2 linked regions of the Microbulbifer sp. A4B17 genome follow. The protein of the gene in region 1 interacts with the protein of each later gene in a pairwise test. Links are inferred from orthologs where the notes say so. Each region holds a gene or a part of one and is shown on either strand. Other genes may lie near its edges.

Region 1 (11,669 bases):
TGTGGAGATCTACGAAGAGCCGGGCAACGCCGTGGTGATCGATATCCGCCACCCGGATGAGGAGGAGCTGGACCCACTGGAGCTGGGCTGCGAAGTACAGACAATTCCTTTCTACCGCCTCAACAACAGCTTCGCCCACCTGGACCAGGAGCGCGAGTACCTCCTGTATTGCTCTAAAGGCGTTATGAGCCGCCTGCACGCCTCACACCTGCTGGACGAAGGTTTTCGCAATGTGGGCGTGCTGCGCCCGCTGATTCCCCACAGACCGGAAACCATTAAGAAGTAACTTCTGCTCAAGGCGCGGGCAACCACCGCCCGCGCGGGTTTTAAAGCGATCAGCGCCCCAGGGCGGTGATTTTTTACTCAAAATCACTCCCAATTGTCATGCGGCCCCCCTATAATCGCCGCCTTTGGCCGGAATGCTGCTGTAGAAACCCCGCAGGCCCCCGCCCCGACTTACCAAGATTTAACGCCCAGAGGCCCCCAGTGATAGAGAATCTGCGCAATATTGCGATTATCGCCCACGTAGACCATGGCAAAACCACCCTTGTGGACAAGCTGTTGTCCCAGTCCGGCACTCTCGACCGCCGCGACGAAGGCGCCGAGCGCGTCATGGACTCCAACGATCAAGAGCGTGAGCGTGGCATCACCATTCTGGCGAAGAACACCGCTATCCGCTGGAATGACTACCGCATCAATATTGTCGACACCCCAGGGCACGCCGATTTCGGCGGTGAAGTAGAGCGCGTACTGTCCATGGTGGATTCTGTTCTACTGCTCGTAGACGCCGTAGACGGCCCCATGCCACAGACCCGCTTTGTTACTCAGAAGGCGTTTGAGCAGGGACTCAACCCGATCGTGGTAATCAATAAGATCGACCGCCCCGGCGCGCGCCCTGACTGGGTGATGGACCAGGTATTCGACCTGTTCGACAGCCTCGGCGCCACCGACGAGCAGTTGGACTTCCCGGTTGTCTACGCCTCCGCTCTGAACGGCATCGCCGGCCTCGACGACACCGATCTGGCCGACGACATGACCCCGCTGTTCCAGATGATTGTGGACAAGGTAGAGCCGCCTAAGGTTGACCCCAAAGGCGCCTTCCAGATGCAGATTTCCGCTCTGGATTACTCCAGCTATGTGGGCGTTATCGGCGTAGGCCGTATTACCCGTGGCACCCTGACCCCCAACCAGCAGGTAGTGGTACTGGACCGCGAAGGCAACTCCCGCAAGGCCAAGGTCCTGCAGGTTATGGGTTACCTGGGTCTTGAGCGCACAGAGGTTGAGCAAGCCAGCGCCGGCGACATCGTGTGTATCACCGGGGTGGGCGAATTGAACATCTCCGACACTCTGTGTGACCCGGACACGCCAGACGCTCTGCCGGCCCTGAGCGTGGACGAGCCCACCGTGAGCATGACCTTCCAGGTGAACGACTCTCCCTTTGCCGGCCAGGACGGCAAGTTCGTCACTTCGCGCAATATCAAGGAACGCCTGGACCAGGAACTGATTCACAACGTGGCCCTGCGTGTAGAGCAAGGTGATTCCCCAGATAAATTCCGCGTATCCGGTCGCGGTGAATTGCACCTGTCAGTACTGATCGAAACCATGCGTCGCGAAGGCTTCGAGCTGGGAGTGTCCCGCCCGGAAGTGGTGCAGAAAGAAGTCGATGGTGAAATCCACGAGCCTTACGAGGAAGTGGTGATCGACGTTGAAGACCAGCACCAGGGTCCAATTATGGAAGAGCTGGGTCTGCGTAAAGCCGAACTCACCAATATGGAGCCGGACGGCAAAGGCCGTGTGCGCCTGACCTTTATCGTGCCTTCCCGCGGCATGATCGGTTTCCGCAACCAGTTCCTGACCCTGACCAGCGGCTCCGGCATCATGACCAGTATCTTCGACCACTACGGCCCGGTAAAACAGGGTGAAGTGGCCAAGCGCATCAACGGCGTTCTGGTCTCCATGGTCAACGGCAAGACCCTCGCCTATGCCCTGTTCGCCTTGCAGGATCGCGGGCGTCTGTTCCTCGGCCACGGTGAAGACATTTACGAAGGCCAGGTTATCGGCATCCACTCTCGCGGCAACGACCTGGTGGTAAACCCCACCAAGGGCAAGCAGCTCACCAATATCCGCGCTGCCGGCACCGACGAAGCCCTGACCCTGACTCCGCCCATTCGTCATACCCTGGAGCAGGCACTGGAGTTTATCGAAGAGGACGAGCTGGTTGAGGTGACTCCCAACCATATCCGCATTCGCAAGAAAATCCTGCAGGAAAATATGCGCAAACGTACGAAGAAATAATTAGTATTTTCTTCAACTTTAAAAAGGGCCCTTTGGGCCCTTTTTTGTTTTGCCATTTCGTGACAAAACCAGTCACTGAAGAGCAACAAGTTTAAATTGCCCCGTGACAAGACTACACAGCGAGGAGCCCATTAATTAATACTGCAAGAGGTCTCGAATAATGCTCGTCAGCGCTCGGTAATTTTTCCCTTTTTTTATACATAAAAAGGAATCATATATTTTTTTGCCGTTAAATAATCGACCATTATTATCGCTAATAGACACAAAAGTTTTTCCTGGAAAGCGCTACTAAATTTTAAGTGCGCATTTTTTATTGTCCCCTTCACAAAACTACAGAGAAAATAAATATAGCCAGTCGGCCACTGATCCCCACAGCTTGCACATTTATTCCACATTTCCCCGCGGAACTTTTACCTCTCCATTTATTCAAATTTTTCCACATATAACGACAAATTTCTTCGTACATAAATAAGACCTATGGGAGGTCAATCTAATGTTTTCTTTCCTGCAATCTCAGGATCGAACAAGGATGTTGGAGGGCAACCGCAGTGAACGCGGATCTAAATTTGGGTTTAAATTAAAAACAGCGGCAGCACTCGCAGCAGCTATCGCCTTAAGTGGAAACGTCAGCGCACAAGAGACAACCAAACGGGTATCAGCCTACTGGGCCGATTGGGAATACTGGGCCGACTCATCCTTCACCCACGACAATGTGGACTTCTCCAGACTCACTCACGTCCAGTACGCCTTCGCCTGGAACGACGAAGATGGCAACATCTACTTTACAGACCCCTATGTTTTCTATGGACTGGGAACCCAGTCTTTTTCTGGCGGCGCCGGTGACGGCCCGGTGAAATGCTCACCGCAGTTTTGGCATCCGTACAGTGAATACGATTCAAGTATTCAACCTGCCGTTTGCCAGGGGTGGAATGATCACGAAACTGGTTTCGTAAAGTCGGTACACGACGCCGGTGCAAAAGCGATCCTATCCATGGGCGGTTGGACCCTCTCACATAAAGTCTCTGAAATGATGGAGAGCGATACCGCGCGTGCCGCCTTTATTGAGAATGCGGTAACGCTCCTGACTGACTGGGACTTCGATGGCCTCGATCTCGACTTCGAGTATCCCGGCTATGAACCTAATGGCGGGCGTTCGATCGACAAAGAAAACTTCACAATACTGCTCACAGAGCTTCGCGAACGCTTCGATGAAGTTGAAGCCGAGACGGGTAAGAGCCTGGAGCTCACCGCAGCCGTAGCTTGTGGCCCCTCGATTGCTGAAGAGGGCTATGATTTTGCCGCAGTGGGAGAGGTCCTCGACTACGTCAACCTGATGACCTACGACTTCGGAGGTGACTGGGACACCGTCGCTCAGCACACTTCTCCGCTGTATCCTTATGAAGGCCAGGTCAACGAAGGCTTCGACGCGGACAGCTGCCGCGACATGTGGATGACCGAAGGTAATATCCCCGCTGAAAAGATCATTCTGGGTATGTCCCACTATGGCCGCAGCGTGGCAGGCGCTACCGCAATTGGCGAGGCCGCATCCGGACAGGACGTCGCCAACTGGGGCTCTGACACCGAAACACGCTACTACCAGATCGTGGAGAAGATGGAGAGCGATTCTTCATTCCAGACGGCCTACGATCCTGAAGCAGTTACTCACTATGGCTGGTTCGAAGATGGCGGTTTCATTTCTTTCGAAGATACAACCTCTATTGCAGAACGCGCACAATACGTGCTCGATCAGGGTCTGGGTGGTGTGATGATCTGGCAACTCCGGGGTGGAATGCTCCAGGAGAACAACGACTATCAATATCCTCTTCTTGATGCTGCACTTGAGGTCTTCGGACAGAGCGGTTCCGATACCGGAGATACCGGAGATACCGGAGATACCGGAGATACCGGAGATACCGGTGACACTGGAGATACTGGTGACACTGGCGATACCGGTGACACTGGCGATACCGGTGACACTGGCGATACCGGAGATACTGGCGATACCGGAGATACCGGAGATACCGGAGATACTGGTGACACCGGAAGCGGCGGTGACGATAGCGGTACCGGAAGCAGCGCCTGTGTTGCATTCGAGCAGCCATATGCCGGCGACCCCGGTTATTCGATCGGTGACGTTGTTATCTATGAAGGTGTTGCCTATGAGTCCAACCACGAACCCAACTGGTGGTCTCCAGACGCTGCACCGTCACTGTGGAGCGAAACCACCTGTCAAACAGAGGACGATAGCTCTGACAATGGCTCCAGCGACGGCTCCGACGACAGCACTGACAATGGCTCCGATGACAACTCTGACGGCAACGAAGGTTCAGGCGAAACTGCTTCCTGCCCTGAGTTCCAGCAGCCATACGCAGGTGACGAAGGCTACCAAGTTGGTGACCTGGTAACCTTCGAAGGCCAGGTATACGTTTCTACCTTTGGTCCAAACTGGTGGTCCCCATCAGCGGCGCCCCAGTACTGGGAAGTAAGCTCGTGCCAGTAATCTGGATACACTTTGGCCGTCTCCTCAAGGAAGGCGGCTGAATGTTTCTTCTAATAAAAAAGGGCCCTTATCGGGCCCTTTTTATTTATCATTTAGTCCGTTCCCAAAAAAATCATTACGGCGTATCTAGTAAGATATGCATCACTTCACCAAAGCTCCCTTTTGACAAATGGTTTTTCAACCAACGAATACCATCATCTGTCAAATTTTGCTCGTACTTAATATGATTTGAATCTCGCAGATAAATTCTTAGCCTGGGATAAGAAGCAACAAATTCCTGCAACCAATAATCAACTAAATTAACTCTATTATTATCATCCATTCTAAAAATGTATTCAGGAATCCAACATTTACATGCTAAACCAGTACCGGTAGTTGTTTCAATCGCCTGAATCTGGCTCCAATTATACTATTCAAAAAAAAAGAGAAAATAAGGAATTAAATTTCACCCTACTGGAGCTGCCAACAAAATAAAGATTTACCCCCCAGGGCCACCCAAGGTAAAAAAGCCAAAAAAATACAGGAAAATCCTAAAATTATTACGGATTGACTGCCTTAATCCATAGCCCCCTGAATATCTCAAGTTTAGAGAGGGTGGAAAATAATATTATAGAAACAAACATTACTGGCAGCATTGAAAAATATATCCCTCATTAGTTAGACCGGCCAAGATAGCTCCCTTAGATAGAAACTCTACTCGCTGAGATACTACATGCTTAAAGTAAGAAATAACTATAGGAGCCACTAATCAAAGAGTAAGTGCGATGACAAGCCAGTCTCACTTGCAGCGAACAACAACGCACCATCTATTTATAGACGGCATTAAAAATTGTAAAAAAGAGGATTTCTTTTTTACTTCAGGAGACTCCTAACCCCGGCATAAAAAACATTTATGCCTTATATCTTCATAGATTTTTTTGTTTCTGTATGCATACTTTACAATGACTCATAGCCACTAAAAGTTTTTTAGATTGAAAATCTCCCCAGAGATATTGGGCATACTTATTAAATCATTAATAACTACCTCTAGTGAATAGATAACTCTTTACAACCAGCGAAAGTAATATTTAGTACGTTAGAACTAAGTGGTTAGGTGGAGGTATGGCACTTAATTGGTCAAAGGAAACGTTAGAAAAGGCTGTATAGCATCTGAATAACTCCCAACTCAGTAGATCGGAGGGCGGCCTGGTAAGTTATTGCCTCTTAGACTGACATGCTATGGCTCTATATGCTTGCACAGTAGAGTTACCTTATATATGTCATATTAGGTCACAGGGGGAACAATTAACTGTATTCAATCAATAGTGTTTTACTAGGTTATTAGCCAAATAGTATGTAATTCATTCACTTACTCGTGAAACATCAATGAGGACCATAAAAACGCTGCTCAACTTTCTGCCACTGCGCCAAAGCTGTTTGTGAGTGCAAACAAACTGTGAGTCGCTCGAATCTTGAGGCATAAGCGCGCAAAACGGCCAACCCCTGATGTGCCGCAATCTCGTGAGGAAAGCGGTTAGTGCCAGCCCCCAGTGCCGGAAACAGTATCGTTTTGCAGCCACGCTCTTTCGCCAACTCCAAAACACTTTCATAGCAATGCCTCAACTGCACTATTGCCTGGCTACCCCATTGATCGCCACTGCTCCACTGGGGCGTAACGGTATGCAACAGGTAATTGACGGGTAAATCATAGGCTCTGGTTAAACGGGCTTCACCTATTGGGCAGGCTCTTTGACTGGCACACTGTGGGATTAGTTGAGTCCCGCAATGGGCATAAATCTGTGCAGAGAGTCCCCGCCCCCGAATAAGATGCTTGTGCGCTGGACACACCAGTGCATCTCCAGACATCGTCAAAATATCACCACAAGTCAGCTGAATTTGTGTCACGATTTCTCAGTTCTAAAGTTTGAGTTACTGATACTGTAGCTTGCTACTTTGGTCGGTGGCCGATTCCCCCTATACTCAGCATTGCTTCACTCCGGCAGTGGCTACCCCCATAGTTGTATGATGCAGGGCGGTCCCGAGCAAGCGGAAGGTTGCAGTCGGTATAGCAACGGGAATGACTATGAGCTCAGGGTATAACAATCAAAACCCCGCGATTTCCACCTCCATTGATGAGGTGCAGCGCATAGATCTGCGCAGACGGATATTGGCTTCCTCTTATATGCTGATATTCGCTATGGCTATCACCGGGGCCATGGCAATTATTGCCCTTACCGCTACCAATATCCTGCAGGCCTCGACACTCTTTATCGTCGCCGTGGTAATTTTATTTGCATATATTACTGTCAATATCATTGGCCCCACTGAAAAAACACCCATGCTGGTGGGCATTCTCCTACTGGTACTATATTTCTACTTACTGCTCACCGGTGGCGTAAACAATACCGGTTTGATGTGGGCAGTTATGTTGGTACCCGGCTTTATCAACCTGTATGGCTATAAAACCGGAACAACTGCCCTATTGGGCATCGGCTTAGCCACAGCAGCAATTCTGTTTTACCCGGATTTCCCAGGGCTCACAGCCAAATATGACACGGCCTATCGCGCGCGTTTTATTGCAGTATTTGGTGCTCTCACCGCCCTGACAGCTCTTCTCGATAGCAGTCGTCACCAGACCCAGCAACTGCTCCAACGGCTAACCGGGGAACTGGAGAGCTATGCGGCAACGGATACGCTGACAGGGCTGGCAAACCGCCGGGAGGCCTTTCGCGCAATTAACGAACTGGAACGTCGCAATGACAAGCTTCAGGATCAATATGTCATTTTGATTGGTGATTTGGATAACTTCAAAATGATCAACGATACCTACGGTCACTCCTTTGGCGACCGTGTATTGCAGGATGTCGCCAAGATTTTGAAAAGTAATACTCGGTCCGAAGATATAGTGGCGCGCTGGGGCGGCGAAGAATTTTTACTGCTGTTGCCAAATACGGATTTAAAAGGTGGCAGTATCCTGGCAGAAAAGCTGCGCCGCAGGGTTTCTACACTTAGCCGCCGCTATACACGCCCGGTTAAAATATCGATTAGCCTGGGGGTCGTCGAGGGCAGCACCAGCGGCAAACCTCTCAATCAGCTATTAGCCGAAGCTGACAAACGTATGTATCGAGCCAAGAACGGCGGTCGTAACAAAGTGGTCGCGGCGTAAGTATCAAGTCACAAAGTGGCGCAACAGATAGCCAACGGTAAGTGCCAGGACTGCCGCGCTGCCACCAAATACCAGGGTTTTTAGGCCCGCCAGCAACAGGTAGTGGGAAAACACCAGGCCTTTACACAACCCAATGGCGAAAAAAGCGCAGGCCGATAAACCTGCACTCGTATAAAATTGTTCGGCGGGATTAAGACTGTGGAGAAGGTAGGGTAACAAGGGAATAGCACCCACACACAGAAAAGCGACAAAGGTCATCAGTGCCGCCCTCAGAGGTTTATGCTCCGCACGACTTATGCCGTACTCTTCCGCCAGCATTGTCTCTATCCACAGCTTTTGGTTCGCAGTGATGGTAGCGACAATATTATCGAGAACCTCTCCGCGAAAACCTTTCTGATAAAAAATCTGTCGAATCTCCTCCCTCTCTCCCTCAGGAACTAGAGCGATATGCTCGCGCTCAGTGTTCGTGGCAGCAGCCCGCTGCTCACGCTCCACACTGGCAGCTTCATAATTACTCACCGCCATACTGAAACCATCGGCTATAAGGTTGGCAAATCCCATTACAAGTACAACCGCTTCGGAGAAACCTGCACCGAAAGCACCGGCAACAATAGCAAAGGTGGTCACGCAACCATCTATCGCTCCCAGGACAAAATCAGAAAGCTGCTGTGATCGCGGCTGGCGCTGCAGGCGCGCTTCAATACGCTCCGGCCGGTGCTCTTCAATTAAAGCTTCTCGGCTATCCTGCTTGCGCCTTGGGTTTTGCCGTTCCATAACTCTGCGATCTACTGTAAAAAACGCTGCAAAACATAGGCATCCCGCAACTTTCCCGAGGAGTCAGTAAATGCTTTGTCCAGCGTCTCGATAATAGAAAATCCCAACTCCGTATAGAGCGTAATTGCCGGCAGGTTGTCGCTGGGAACGTAGTTAAACTGCATCTGCAGGTAACCAGCATCCTGAGCTCTGGAAATAGCATGCTGGACCAATGCTCGGCCTACACCGCGATCGCGCACTTCCGTGTGTACCAAAAAGCTGGCTGTCGCAACATGGCTGTTAATACCTGGAAAGTTAACCCCCAGCTTGTACACCCCCAATAAGTGCGGCAGCTCTTCAGCAACATACGTCTGTAAGTCTTCATTGAGCCATTGGGCAGAGAAAGCTTCTCGACTGATTTTATTTGAGTAACGAAGTTCACCACTACTTCGCACGGCGCAAAATAGACTCCATATACCCTCGAGATCGCTATCTGTTGCTTGCCGAATTTCCATTGAAGTCCATATCTTAGGCGGCATTCCGCACTTTAATCGCGCACAATAAAGCTGCCCCGGTCAACACCGGTATTCCCGGTCCTGGGATCGTAGGCATACAGCACAACTTCATAAACACCGGGCACATCTGTCGCAAAGGGTGCACTAAAGGTGTTCATCATTTCCTGAATCTCCAGTGGCACACGGGCAAATGGTTTGCCATCCCGTTTTATCAATGCAACAACTTCGATCTTACTGCCGTCCCAAAGACCGCCATCGGTAAGTGAACAGCCACACATCATCACAACGTTGGCACGAATCTCAAAGGGGCTCTGATCCAAACCGGTATAGAGATGTGTCTGGGGGCTGATTAAATCCACCAGCATTCCAGGAATTTCTACAATCAGCCCATCGCCAGTAATCGGCTTACCCGGAACCAGCCAGGTCTGTGTCTGCGCGACCACCCGGGCCTGCTTTTTAATATATGGAGCCAGAACTTCCACTGTCAGGAAAATCGGCTCACTGATATCTAGTGTAGCGGTAAATTGTGCAGCACCATCAGCTATGGGCTGGTACCTCGCGCGGGGCGTTTTCATAATCTTTGTGGTATCCCCGGTACTCCCTTGGGTGAGTCCTTTGGCGAGAATCTCACCAGAATCAGCATCGCGGATAATGACCATAGCACCGCCGATAGAGGTACCGATAAACTTGGCATCCATAGCCTTAGCACGCACAGTAATTTCTGTGGGTGTAGTTTCCGCGCACAAAAAGGAGCTGAAAAACTGTAATACCAGTGCTAAGGCAAAAATTCCTATATTCTTCATAGCTAGCTCCCTTTTACTCAAAGCCCAGTAAAAAATAGATCCCAAAAATAACAAATGCCCATAACACAGCACCTATTGCCAGCCAGATTAAATTCCAAGGGGTAAACTTTGAATTCGCGCGCCCCGAAATATCACCATTAACCGTATTGGCAGCCTTCTGTCCCTCATAGAGTGGCCACAGCATCAAGGGCAATAAAAGGATACTGATTAAATCGATCAATGAAATCTCATCGGAATAATAAGAAACCCTGTCAGCAACAGATCCGGCAATCGCAAAAACCACATAAAATGTGGCCCAAAGCCCGGGAGCCCAACGGTAATCTAGCCCGGCCTCCTCGATACGACTTTGAATTCTCGAAAAAAGGGAGTGAGTGAAAAAGATAGAGAATATCGCCCGCATAACCGGCCACATATCCTCGCCACTGACACGCCGATATTCTGACCAATGACGGTAAAACCAATAAACAGAATACAGCCCCATAGTGCCGAGACTCATCACCCAGAACTTGGTTGGTGACACTACATAAAATTGTGCCTCACCCTCCGAGACAATATCTAATTCAGACTCCGGAGCGGAGTATATATTTGTATCCATTGTGAACTGTCCATAAATAAAAATCGCAGGGAAAACCAGCCTTCCCCTATACACAGACGATATTCACAGAAATAGGCCCAATAAAAAAGCCGGGCATAGCCCGGCTTTTTTATTGGGGTCAGAACAGAAGCTTATGATTGCTTCACTGATTCAACCCAGGAAGCCACGCGGCTCTCCAAAACTGGTACAGGCAGAGCACCACCACCCAATACAGTATCGTGGAATCCGCGAATATCGAACTTTTCGCCCAGTTGATCCTCAGCCTGCTTGCGCAGCTCCTGGATCTTCAGCATACCGATTTTGTAAGCAGTAGCCTGACCCGGCCAAGTCAGGTAACGGCGCACTTCGGAACGAACCGCTGTTTCGGGAATTGCGGAGTTTTCCAGGAAGTACTCCACTGCCTGCTCTTCGCTCCAATCTTTAGCATGCAGGCCGGTATCGACGACTAAGCGAATAGCGCGCCACATTTCAGCAGTCAGATGACCAAATAAGTTGTAGGGATCTTCATATGCTCCCATTTCCTTGGCCAGTTTCTCGGAGTACAGCGCCCAGCCCTCTACGTAAACAGTGAAGTGGGCCTGGGTACGAAACTGTGGGATACCCTCCAGCTCCTGAGCAATAGAGATCTGCATATGGTGACCGGGGTTGCCCTCGTGATAGGCGACGGTTTCCATATCAGTCGTGGAGTAGGCACTCATATCGGACAGGTGCGCATAGTAAATACCCGGGCGGGAACCATCTGGAGTGCCGGGGTAGTAGTGCTGGGCACCGCCATCCTGCTCGCGGAAAGCTTCAACCCGCTTTACGACCAACTCGGCTTTCGGCAGCAGGCCAAAGTATTCCGGCAACTTCTTGGTAATGTTATCCAAAAATGCCGTTGAGTCATCCAGGTAGCCCTGGCGGCCTTCGTCGGTATTCGGGTAGTAGAACTGGCCATCTTCACGGATAAACTTGAAGAAGTCCTGCAGGCTTCCCTCGAAACCCACCTGCTTTTTGATCGTTTCCATCTCACCACGGATACGCGCCACTTCTTCGAGACCGATATTGTGAATCTGGTCAGCGG
Region 2 (11,683 bases), 1.6 Mb from region 1 along the record:
AAAGTGGTTGAGCGGGGATCGGAATATGCCATTACAGTTCTGTACCCATCGTGCCGGGGTGACTCATGGGGCAAGTAGTATTTGACGGCAGGGCGTGTTCTCTTCTGCCACAAAGTGGGATAATCGTCCTCTTTTAGGGCAAAGCTCTAGTGCTCAATTTCCCTGGGTAAGGGAATGAGAAGTCTTTGCCTCCGGATTTTATTTGTGCGAGATGATGGCGCAGACTTTTTGCTGGCACCTTTAGGCAAGAGGTCTTTGGCGATGCACAAAATTCCTCCAAAGGAGGAAATTAATGAGTAAGTATTTTGACAGATTTACAAACTGAAGAACTTGAGTTTACAGCTACCTGCCCCAAGGGAATAGAGGGGCTACTCGCCAATGAATTACGTGAACTGGGTGCGGAGTCCGTGCGGGAGCAGCCGGCGGCAGTGTATTTTTCCGGTACCCTCAAGCTGGCATACCGCTGCTGTCTGTGGAGTCGCTTGGCCAACCGTATTCTGTTGCGCCTGGCGCAGGTGCATATATCCACTGCGGAAGACCTGTACCGGGCGGTTGCTGAGCAAGCCTGGGAGCTGCATATTCGCCCTTCGGGCAAACTCTGGTTGCAGTTTTCTGGAACAAACCGAGCCATTCGCAATAGCCAGTTTGGTGCTCAAAAAGCAAAAGACGCCATTGTCGATCGCCTTCGCCAACAGTTGGGAGCTCGTCCCAGTATTGAAAAGCACCACCCGGATTTGACAGTAGCCCTGCGCTTGCACCGGGATAAGTTGGATATCGCGATCGATCTGAGCGGCGATAGCCTGCACCGTCGTGGATACCGAACCCATATTGGCGCGGCGCCACTAAAAGAGAACTTGGCTGCAGCCCTGCTGCTGCGCGCCGGTTGGGCAAAAATTGCTGAAGAAGGTGGGGCCCTGCTCGATCCGATGTGTGGTTCGGGCACTATTCTGGTTGAGGCCGCGATGATGGCTGCCGACATAGCACCAGGGCTGATGCGGGATAGTTTTGGTTTTGAGCGCTGGTTGAACCATCAGAGCGACATCTGGAATGAGCTTCGCGAGGAGGCGTTGCAGCGTCAAGGCATTGGCCTGGCTCGTGAACTGCCAGAGATTCGCGGTTACGATGCCGATGCGAAAGTGCTGTTTGCGGCCGAGGCTAATATTGCCCGGGCTGGACTGGAACGCCAGGTACGGGTGAGTTGCCGCCCGGTAGCAGGGTTTAGAGTGCCGAGTCATAGGGAGGTCAAGGCGGGATTGGTTTTGACAAACCCACCTTACGGAGAGCGCTTGGGTGAGCAGGAGGCCCTGCGAGAGACCTATTTTGAGCTGGGGCGGCAATTAAAAGCTGAATTTCCGGGCTGGTTGGTCGGTGTATTTACCGGCAACCCGGAACTCGGTTATGCCACTGGCTTGCGCTCCCACAAGCAGTACCAGCTCTACAATGGCAGCATTCCCAGCCAATTACTGATGTTTGAGGTTCGGGCTCAAGGTGGGGCGGTCGTGAGTGAAGACACTGGGCCGAAGCTTTCACCCCAGGCGGAAATGGTAGCCAATCGCCTGCGAAAAAACCTGCGCACAACGGGCAAATGGGCGGCGAGAAGTGGTGTGGATTGCTATCGTCTCTACGATGCTGACCTACCGGAGTACGCGGCAGCAATCGATGTCTATAAAACCCTGGATGGGGGTGTTTATGCGCACCTGCAGGAATATCGCCCACCGGCCACTATTGAAGAAGAGAAAGCTCGGGGACGTCTGCGGGACTTATTAAGGGCCCTCCAGTCCGTACTCGAATTGCCCCGCGCCAATATCAGTATCAAAGAGCGCCGTCGCCATAGCCATAAGGGCGGGGGTAAGGGCGGGAGTCAGTACCAGAAGCAGACTGAATCGAGAAAGGAGCTCTGGGTTGGGGAGTATGGCGCTGAGCTGGCTGTGGATCTGTGGAGCTACCTGGATACAGGGCTTTTCCTGGATCATCGCCCGGTGCGCAAATACCTGCGAGAAATTTCTGCCGGTAAAACATTCCTGAACCTTTTCTGTTATACCGCCAGTGCGACGGTCCAAGCGGCTCTGGGTGGTTGTAAGCAGAGCACTAGCGTCGATATGTCGCGAACCTATCAAAACTGGGCGGCACAAAATTTCCGTGCTAATGGTATGGACCCTTATCGCCATCAGTTGGTTGAGGCCGATTGCCTGCAGTGGCTTGAGTCTGCCCAGCAGAACAGGAAAGGCCATTATGATTTGATTTTCCTGGACCCCCCGAGTTTTTCCAATTCCGCCAAGATGAGCGGTGTATTGGATGTCCAGCGGGATCACGGCAAGTTGATTCGTCAGTGTATGTCCCTGTTGTCACCCCAGGGGCGCCTGGTATTCTCCAACAACTTGCGCAGCTTTAAGATGGATGAAGAAATTTCTAGCGAATTTTCAGTGAAAAAACTGAGTCTTCTGGATAAGGATTTTCAGCGCAACCCTAAAATTCATAATGTTTGGGAGCTGCAGGCAAAGTAAACTTGCAAAAGGGGGGCGGCCTTTAGAGGGAGTTTTGGTAAGTAGGCATAGAGCCGGCTTCGTTTTTAGATCAGTCGGCCCCTTACTTTATAGTTAAAATGCTTGATATGGTGTGTTTGGCCGGCCACGAGCTTCCTGATGTTCATTGTGTTCTGGAATTGCATAAGCCGTGCCACTGCACTCAATAAATTCTAAGCAACCCGCAGAAACTTGTGCAGAGCAACCTTCGACAACTATGGCGTTCCCGCCAAGGTTGTGGGTTTTGATTTTTAGTAATTTTTTAATGTTTTCTGGCCTGGGTTTTTCATCAGAGGATGAGGCTTGGCAGCTGCTTGCAGATACTCTACCCAGTAGAGTCCCATTACTTCGATGAACCTCTGCGAAAGAGTATTCTTTTATCAGAGTGGACTTTACTTTACCGGAGATGTATTGATCTGCGTTTGTTCGGAGTTCTATACCGCTACAGCCGGTAAGTAAAAATAAAGAGATAGCGAATATCAATCGTTGCATTGAAGTTCCTTCTATTATTTTAGTTAGGTCTTATTGATCAAGTTCCATCACAACACGTATTCCGACATCCTTAGAGCGTGCTGTTTCATTTAGGCCTTTTCGATAGTCAGAAGATATTTTGCTAGAGGTGTCGCGCATTGAACCGCCTTTCACTGTGTGAAGCTGGCAGCCGTTAATCTTTACCGCCGTAGCAATGGTTTTTGTGGGGTCGTAGCCTGCCTGGTAGCAGTCCTCCACCCACTCAGCGACATTCCCCGCCGTATCAAAAAGGCCAAATGGATTTGCTTGATAATGTCCCACGGGGGCTGTACTGATGCTGAACAGTTTCGTGAACTCGCTGGAGCAACCTCGGCGACAATTGGCTTTTCCCCTTGCATCATTGGAAGCCCACCAATATGGATGTGAGTTGCCTCCCTTGGCAGCGTATTCCCACTCAGCTTCACTGGCCAGTCGGTAATGCTTGCCAGATTCCTTCGACAACCATTTCACATACCTTTGAGCATCCCGCCAGGTCACATTGATGACAGGTCTGTCGCCGCGTCCCCAGCCGGCATCGCTTGGCTTGGCGCTGCCAGTAGCCTCGGCAAAGCGATCGTACTCGGCAAAAGTGACTTCATAAATAGAGATGGCAAAGTCCTGCTTGACCTGCACTCTGTGTGCGGGGCTGGCCAATCGCCGCTGGTTACTGCCCATAGTAAAGCTGCCGGCTCCCACGGCGACCATTTTGGGTCCCAGGCCACCGGAAGAGAGTTCAGACTGAAACCTCTTGCCAATAAAGTAGGCACGCTCCAACTTAACCTCTATTTCCAGGTTCTTTTCCTCTAGTAGGACCCATTGGCGAGCTTTGCTGAAGCCCGGCTTACTCACTTCGATATCGTACCTGCCAGGCTTTAGTGCAATGCCTGGCTGGTATCGCGGAGTTATATTCATAACCCGTACACGGGCGTCAAGGGGTTGCGTGTTGATGGTCAGGCTGTACAGCTGGTCTTGGCTCTCGATTTCTGGCTTTTTGGGCTGAAGTGCGGTCTCTTCTGAGGGCTTTCTATTGTCACTTTCAATGGGTGCTTTGTTACTGGTGGTGGGTGTCAGGGGTTGTAGGCCTGGTGCAAGGAGCGGCTCTTCTTGCGCAATTTTTTCCTGTTTATCTGGGTTGGAATCCTGCGGCTTTATTGGTTTGGATTTTTCTGTTCCATGAGAGGTTTCAGAGACTGCCTCCGTCTTTTCACTGTCAAGAAGCGAGGTTGCGGTAAATTCGGCAGCGCTGTCCAGCACTGGTATTCCCAGCAGCCAACCCGCCTTGTAATCAATAACGCTGTACAGGCCCCAGGTTGTGGTGAGGCAGAGAGCAATTAATGTACTCGTAAGCCAGGAGCGCTTGTGCTTTGTTGGCTCGGCGAGGAACTGTCGCAGGCGCACTACTGTGTCTTGCTCTTTGCGTTCTGGCCGCTCTGATGTTGCTGTTCCTTTCCATCTGGCTGCAATGTTTCCGAGCCGGCCTGTCACACTGCCATAGATTGTCAATATCAATGCTTTTGCCAGGCTGGCGCTGTTTAAGGATGAATTGTTGAGCTGGCTAATTTGATTTGCGGGCTTCCCGGCGAGTGCTGCGACCAAGTCATCTGCGGCATCGGCGATATCCAGGCCACGCTGGAAACGTTTATCCGGATCCTTGGCCAGAAATCGATCGAGCAGAGGCTGATAGAGTGCGTGGCGGGCTGGTAGTCTTGGTATTGGGTCGGTCAGGTGTTTAATCGCTATGGCGACGGCTTCATCTGCCTGGTAGGGCACGGCCCCTGTGAGCATTTCATAGAAAACAACCCCGAGGCTGTAGAGGTCGGCACGACCGTCAACCGCTGCTCCACGCGCTTGTTCCGGGCTCATGTAGTGTGGGGTGCCCACAACCATGCCACTATTTGTCATGCGGGTGGTTCTAGCAATAGCTCGGGCCACTCCAAAATCGCTGAGCACGGCCGATCCATCTTCACGAAACAGGATATTTTCCGGTTTCAGGTCTCGATGTACATAGCCTTTGCTGTGGGAATGGTCCAGGGCCATGGCGACCTGGCGTACCACATTGAGCGCTTCCAGCGGCTCCAGTCCACCCTTACCCAGCCGCTCAGAGACCGAGCCCCCGGGCATATAGTCCATTGCGATATAGTTCAGGCTACGATAGCGGCCAATGTCGTGAATACCGACGATGTTGGGGTGTGAAAGCTGTCCGACGATATTCGCTTCCCGCTGGAATCGTTCGCTAAAAATAGGATCAGCATTCAATACTGGTGACATAACCTTGAGTGCAACCTGCCGGCCTACACTGCGCTGCACAGCTAGGTAAACCGAAGACATCCCGCCCTGATTGATCTTCTTAAGGATGCGGTAGCCCGGTATTTGCAGTGAGGAGGTACCGCTATTGACGACTTCCATTTGTGCTTTCCCTATTTCAAAGCAGGAATGAAAGTCCGTAGGCAGCTGCGCTGGCTAGAGCGACTGCAAGTAGGAGAATGAGGGGGCGATATTTTCTGGTTGTGGAGCCGGGTGGGTTGGGCTCTCTAATTGAATCAAGGGAAGTGGTGGGGGAGAGTTGTGCCGCAGCCGGAGCATCTATGACCTGAACGGTGACGTTGTCCTTTCCTCCCGCATCAAGCGCTGCTGCAATTAGAAGTTCTGTGGCCCTGTGGATATCACTGTTTTCTGCCAATATCTGAGTGATTAAATCAGCTGGTACTTCAGAGCTAAGTCCGTCGCTGCAGATAAGTAGCCTCTGCCCTGCAGCCCAGCGATAGGATACCCGGTCTACCTCAAGCTTGGGATTGGTACTACCGCCGATACATCGAGTAATGACGTGTCGGTTGGGGTGGATGGCGGCCTCCTCAGAGTTGATAGCGCCCGAGTCCATCAACATCTGTACGTAGGAGTGGTCACTGGTAAGTTGGGTGAGTTTTCCTTTACCCCCTCCTGGAGCCCACAGATAAGCGCGGCTGTCGCCTACCCAGTAGATATGGAAATAGTCGCCTTCTTCGGCAACAACGACTGCAGTGGAGCCCATATTGGCTGCAGTTTGCTCGTCACCCAGTAATAAAGCATGCGCTTTTTGCAGGGCGCGCTCATAGTGCCTGTCAGTTTCCGCCGATTTTTGGATTTCTTCAACAACAGTTTTGCTGGCGAGTTCACCAGCATGGTGACCGCCCAGGCCATCGGCGACAACCCAGATGCCTTTGTCTTCAGCAGCCCAATAGGCATCTTCGTTCTGTTCACGTCTATAGCCGGTATGGGTGGCGCCGGCACTGCGTGTAGCATCTTTGCTATTCTGAACTGTCCCGCTGTGCCGTGATACTTCGCGTACTTTGGCTTCACTCACTGGCGTGCAACTACCTGTAATTTATTTTGATCTTTCTAACGGTGACAACCCTCCGGTAATCACACGCCTCTTCCCTGCTGCGCTTTCGGCTTACTCGGGTTGCCGATCGCTTAAGTTAGGTCATCGCTGAACTCAATGTGTTAAATACTAGACCTTTGGGGCATTTTAAGCTGCAAACCGAATCACACGCTAATGATATTGCCCATGATAAACTCAACTTTACCAGTAAAAGTGAGCGTTTCGGCTGCTTTTTAACATTAGTTAAGCTCACTGTCTTCAATAATCGGACAATTTTTACACGTCCTTTATGGCTTTAGGAGCGGCTTCGATGCTCAAACTTTGTGATGTAAATGATCTCGGTCAGAGCGTCTGGCTGGTATCTCCGGGAGTAACTGTGGGGCGGGCACAGAGTAGCGACTTGTGTATCGCGGATGATTCCATTGCGAAGTCGCATCTGAAAATCGCAGTTGATGGCGATACTCTTACTCTGCACAATTTATCGGGTGCGGCCCGTATACTGCTAAACGGCAAGTCAACTGGTACTCCCTGCCAATTAAAAATAAACGATCAGATCAAAGTGGGCAGCCGTTTACTTCAGGTGATCGATCCCAAGGTTACTAAGCTTAAATCTGATTCCCCCAGGGCAACATCCAGCAAAGGTATTGCCTGGGCGCTGCGGGCCAATCACCGGGCTATTGCGGGAAAGGTATTCCCAGTGAAGGAAAGCGCAGTAGTAGGGCGTTCTGATGAGTGCGACATTACTTTTTCCCTTTCTCACCTTTCTCGCCGTCATGCCCGTCTTGAGGTAAGAGAGGGTCTGCTGTTTGTTATTGACCTGGGTTCGGCAAATGGGACTTTTGTCAATAATAGAAAAGTGAGCGAGAGCCGGGTGCGCAGAGGGGATGAGCTTCGATTCGATACTTTAAGTTTTTCGATTGTAGGTCCGGCTGATGATAATAACCGTACGGCCGTACGCCCGGCTTTACCGGAGTTCGAGATGCGCAGTGCACCATCCCTTCCAGGGGAAGCGGTTACAGTTCCTCACGCAATACAACCCAGCAGTTTGCCAGAGGAAGAGGTGGAAGATAAGCCAAAGGCCAAAGGCAAAGTCTGGTTGTTGGTCACTGTTTTAGTGTTGGGCGCTGCCGGGTACCTCTGGGGCACTAATCAGGGTTTTATTGGGTGAGCAATATGAGAGAGCTTTTACTCTACACTACTTTAGGTTGCGGGTTGTGCGAAAAAGCCAAAATTGAAATTTGGCCCGTATTGGAAAAATTTAATCTGCGCCTTCGCGAGGTGGATATCGCTGAGGACGAAGCACTGATGGAGCGCTTTTCGATCCGTATACCGGTGATTGGCCTGGGAGACCCTGAGGATGTCTGCTCCTGGCCGTTTGACCGGGAGCAGTTGCAAGACTGGCTGGAAGCGCGGCTTTAACTCACAGCCGGCTCGCAGCCTCGCTCTCCCGCAGCATTTGTAGTTTTGTACCACTTCGGTAGGCGTAAATTACCGAGTAGGCGAGTACATTTTGCACATAGTTACGAGTCTCGCTAAACGGGATAGTTTCAATCCACACATCATATGGCAGCTGCTTGCGAGTCTCTTTTAGCCACCTCGCCACGCGGGTTGGTCCAGCATTATAGGCGGCGGCCGCTAGAAAGCGGTTGTTGTCAAAGCGGTTGAGCAAAGTGCTTAAGTAGAAACTGCCCAGTGCGATATTGGTACTGGGGCTCAACAGATCCCAGCTGCGACGGTAGCGTACGCCTGCTCTACGCGCTGTAGCTTTTGCTGTGGATGGAAGAAGTTGCATTAATCCCAGGGCGCCGGAGCTCGATTTTGCATCGTGGCTGAAGTGGCTCTCCTGGCGTGCCACGGCGTAAATTAAGTAAGGTTCCAGTGCGGAACTCTGAGCGCCGACCTGTTTACTGACATCTTGAACAATATCGGAAAATGCGAGAGGGAAGCGCAGTTCCAGGTCGTCAAGGTAGTCAGCCGCAAGCACCGATTGAATTGATTTATGGTACCAGCCCCAGGCGCTGGCGACCTTTCCGGCTGCCAGCAATTCCTGGTGGTCCATGGTCCGCGTGGCATAACTCCATTCCCTGCGAGCGTGGAAAAGTTCCCCTATCGCCTGTAATTCGCGAGCTCTCTGCAATTCGGGACGCTTGGCCATATCCTGCACCTGGATTGGGGTGATTGGCGCTGGCCGGTGCTCAAAACTGTATTGCTGCCCTAAAGTGTCCGCTGCGAGGAAGCCGTAGTAACTGCGGTTGCGAGCGGCTTTGCGATAGAGGTGAGAAGAAGCTTCCGAGCTTCCTTTGCCGTACAGCTCCTCCAGACAGCGGGCCTTCCAGTAGATCCAGCGGTCGAGTTGCTGCTTGTCTTCCGGCAAACGGTCAATCCAGAAGGCGACCTGCTGCCAATTTAACTCGCGCAGGGATTGCCTGGCGAGCCACTCGATGGTGCGGCCGTCTGTCACTGTGTGATGTTCAACCAGTTGCTGCAGTCGCTGCATATTATCCTGGCGGGCAAATTGTCGCGCCAAATGCTTGAACATGGCTTCCTGCTGGGCATCGGAAAAAAGATAACTGGCCTGATAGCGATGCCAGGCAGTTTCAGCTTTGACGGCGTCCTTTTTTGCCAGCTGGTGTAGGCCGTGCAACACAATATCGCGATACTCCAGTGGGTTGTAGGCGAACTGGGAGTGGGTGAGGAGATTCTGTGGGTTGCGATGAATCGATCGCAAAAGTTTGGCTTTCTGTGCTAGGGCTGGAGTCATTTTTTTGGCGATATAACGTGCCAAATCGAGGTTGCCCTCCTCGACTGCCAGCAGGTGTCGCTTCCAGGCGAGTTCTTGGGTCAGGCCTCCGCTCTTCATCCACCGGGCAAAAACCGGATCACACTCCTCAACTTGGGATCGCCCGACAAGCCAGAGTTCTGATATCAGCTTCTGAGTTTCTCCCTGGAAACCGTCCCGTCGCGATAGGGCATCGGCGTAGTAGCAGCGGAGAGAGGCGCGACTGTACTGTTCAGGTTGGTAATAGCGCAGGAAAGTCGCATATTTCTTCTGGCTGCCGAGTTGACGCAGCAACCTGACCATCATCCAATCGCCGATGGCTGTGCCTCTATTGTTTTCTAAAAATTGATCAATTTCTTCTAAAGGTAATTGGTGCAGTTTTTCACTGAGCTCCCAATAGTCAATATAAGCGGCAAGTGGATAATCTTTCAGTTCAGCTTTGAGCGTCCGCAGGTGCCGTCGGTCCTTGTTTTTGATCGCCTGCCGGGACTGGTGCAACTTTTGTCTCTGTGCTGCACGATCACTTTCGGACACCTCCGGTGCCTTAAGGGTTGCCTGAACTGGTTGTCCATATACGGGCAGAGCTCCAAAGAGATAGGCGATGATTAGGGCGGAAAGAAGCGCGATTCCTTTTGCGTCAGCTGACATCTCAATTACCTCAGTTGGACATGTGTTTCCAGCTATGACTGACTATACGGTAAAAACGCGTAAAATAGCTGATTTTTCACAGAACCCGAAAGAGCCAACTTCGCTTCTTTCATCAGCGGGAATGAGGTTCGGGTTTGATAATTGTAGTGCCTATTTATGTTGCTTCTATTGGATGGGGTCAGTCTTCGTTACGGGACCCAGGTACTGGCAGATAATGTCAGCGCAAAAGTTGAGCGTGGAGATCGTATATGCCTGGTGGGGCGGAATGGGGAGGGAAAATCCAGCCTGTTGCGCCTTATTGCCGGGCAAATTGACGCAGATAGCGGCGAGATTGTTCGTGCCAGCGGTATGGTTCAGGCGGTATTGGAGCAGGAATTGCCCGCCGATTGTACCGACTCTGTCTACGCATATGTGGCGAAGGGGTTGGGTGACATCGGCGCTGTTTTGTCGGCGTACCGGGAGTCCCCAACAGCGGATCTTCAGGCCAGAATCGAATTGGCTCACGGTTGGGAATTGTTGCCAAAAGTAGACAGTGTTTTGGATCGTTTGGGGCTCAATGCGGACGAAAGAGTTGCCGACCTCTCCGGTGGTTGGCAGCGTCGTGCGGCTCTGGCTCGTGCACTGGTGGTGGAGCCGGATCTGCTGATTCTCGATGAACCCACCAACCACTTGGATATTACTGCGGTAGAGTGGCTGGAGAATTTCCTTGCCAGCTATCGCGGCGCCCTTTTGTTTGTGAGTCATGATCGTGCTCTGGCGCAACGCCTGGCCACCAGTGTCTGGGACCTGGATCGCGGATACTTGCGGACCTTTCGCTGTAAATTTGATCGTTACCAGGAAGAAAAGGAGAAGCTTCTCGAAGAAGAGGCAAAAAATGAGGCCCTGTTTGATAAGAAGTTGGCGCAGGAGGAAACCTGGATTCGCCAGGGGATCAAGGCGCGCCGGACTCGCAATGAAGGGCGGGTAAGAGCGCTTCAAGCGCTGCGGCGCCAGAGGGAGGCGCGCCGGACCCAGCAGGGGATTGCCAAGATGGCCCTGGATAGTGGTGAGATGTCCGGCAAGCTGGTCGCTGAGTTGAAGGGGGTCACTTTCGCCTATCCCGATGAACAGCCGCTGATTAGAGATTTGTCATTCACGCTGATGCGCGGAGATCGGGTCGGTTTAATCGGCCCCAACGGTGTCGGTAAAAGCACTTTGATCAAGTTGCTGCTGGGAGAGTTAAAGTCCCAGGAGGGAAATGTTCGCCTGGGGACCAAGCAGCAAGTGGCTTATTTCGATCAGCGCCGGGACCAGCTGAATCCCGATTTAACCGTGCTCGATAATGTCGCTGAAGGTCGCGACTCCGTGACTATTGGCGGAAAGAGTCGCCATGTAATGTCTTATCTGGCAGATTTTCTTTTTAGTGGCGTCAAAGCTCGCACAAAGGTCAGTGCCTTGAGTGGTGGAGAGAGAAATCGCGCCTTGCTGGCAAAATTGTTTAGCCAGCCCGCCAATATTTTAGTGCTCGATGAACCCACCAATGATCTGGATGTAGAAACTCTGGAACTGCTTGAGCAGTTACTGCTCGACTTCGGCGGCACTGTTTTGCTGGTGAGTCACGACCGCGCCTTCCTGGATAATGTGGTGGGATCATGTCTCGCATTTGAAGGTGATGGTCGCATTCGCGAATACGTTGGTGGCTATGGTGATTTTGTACGCCAAGGGGGCAGCTTTGTTGCAGAGCTGAAAGAAGCAAAGCCTGCGGCCAGTAAACCGAAAGAGAAGCTTCAGGAGGAGGCTCCGGCGAAGAAAAAGAAACTGAGCTATAAGCTGCAGAGAGAGCTGGATAGCCTTCCCATCTTAATTGAGACTCTGGAAGAAGAGATT

What was found.
Region 2: the proteins of typA (region 1) and rlmKL interact in binary tests that used the Escherichia coli proteins (3 or more experiments, as listed by UniProt). The link is inferred for Microbulbifer sp. A4B17 from one-to-one orthologs.

What each region holds. Positions count from the first base shown.
Region 1 is NZ_CP029064.1:4,773,483-4,785,151, forward strand. What follows is about bases 1-2,890. They hold typA (translational GTPase TypA), read left to right. Parts: upstream 1-486; coding sequence 487-2,295; downstream 2,296-2,890. Other genes in these bases: thiI (tRNA uracil 4-sulfurtransferase ThiI), read left to right, coding at 1-286; BTJ40_RS20900 (glycosyl hydrolase family 18 protein), read left to right, coding at 2,789-2,890. Also shown: more of BTJ40_RS20900, read left to right, coding at 2,891-4,795; BTJ40_RS20905 (hypothetical protein), read right to left, coding at 4,911-5,117; BTJ40_RS20910 (macro domain-containing protein), read right to left, coding at 6,158-6,679; BTJ40_RS20915 (diguanylate cyclase), read left to right, coding at 6,858-7,940; BTJ40_RS20920 (VIT1/CCC1 transporter family protein), read right to left, coding at 7,944-8,714; BTJ40_RS20925 (GNAT family N-acetyltransferase), read right to left, coding at 8,726-9,208; BTJ40_RS20930 (hypothetical protein), read right to left, coding at 9,241-10,011; BTJ40_RS20935 (hypothetical protein), read right to left, coding at 10,025-10,606; BTJ40_RS20940 (DUF885 family protein), read right to left, coding at 10,738-11,669. UniProt on the Escherichia coli protein: A 50S ribosomal subunit assembly protein with GTPase and nucleotide-independent chaperone activity, required for 50S subunit assembly at low temperatures, may also play a role in translation.
Region 2 is NZ_CP029064.1:3,138,188-3,149,870, reverse strand. What follows is about bases 1-2,904. They hold rlmKL (bifunctional 23S rRNA (guanine(2069)-N(7))-methyltransferase RlmK/23S rRNA (guanine(2445)-N(2))-methyltransferase RlmL), read left to right. Parts: upstream 1-305; coding sequence 306-2,504; downstream 2,505-2,904. Other genes in these bases: rcsF (Rcs stress response system protein RcsF), read right to left, coding at 2,598-2,904. In the rest of the region: more of rcsF, read right to left, coding at 2,905-3,014; BTJ40_RS14000 (bifunctional serine/threonine-protein kinase/formylglycine-generating enzyme family protein), read right to left, coding at 3,045-5,438; BTJ40_RS13995 (PP2C family serine/threonine-protein phosphatase), read right to left, coding at 5,455-6,372; BTJ40_RS13990 (FHA domain-containing protein), read left to right, coding at 6,701-7,558; BTJ40_RS13985 (glutaredoxin family protein), read left to right, coding at 7,564-7,809; BTJ40_RS13980 (transglycosylase SLT domain-containing protein), read right to left, coding at 7,811-9,817; BTJ40_RS13975 (ATP-binding cassette domain-containing protein), read left to right, coding at 9,974-11,683. UniProt on the Escherichia coli protein: Specifically methylates the guanine in position 2445 (m2G2445) and the guanine in position 2069 (m7G2069) of 23S rRNA. Methylation occurs before assembly of 23S rRNA into 50S subunits.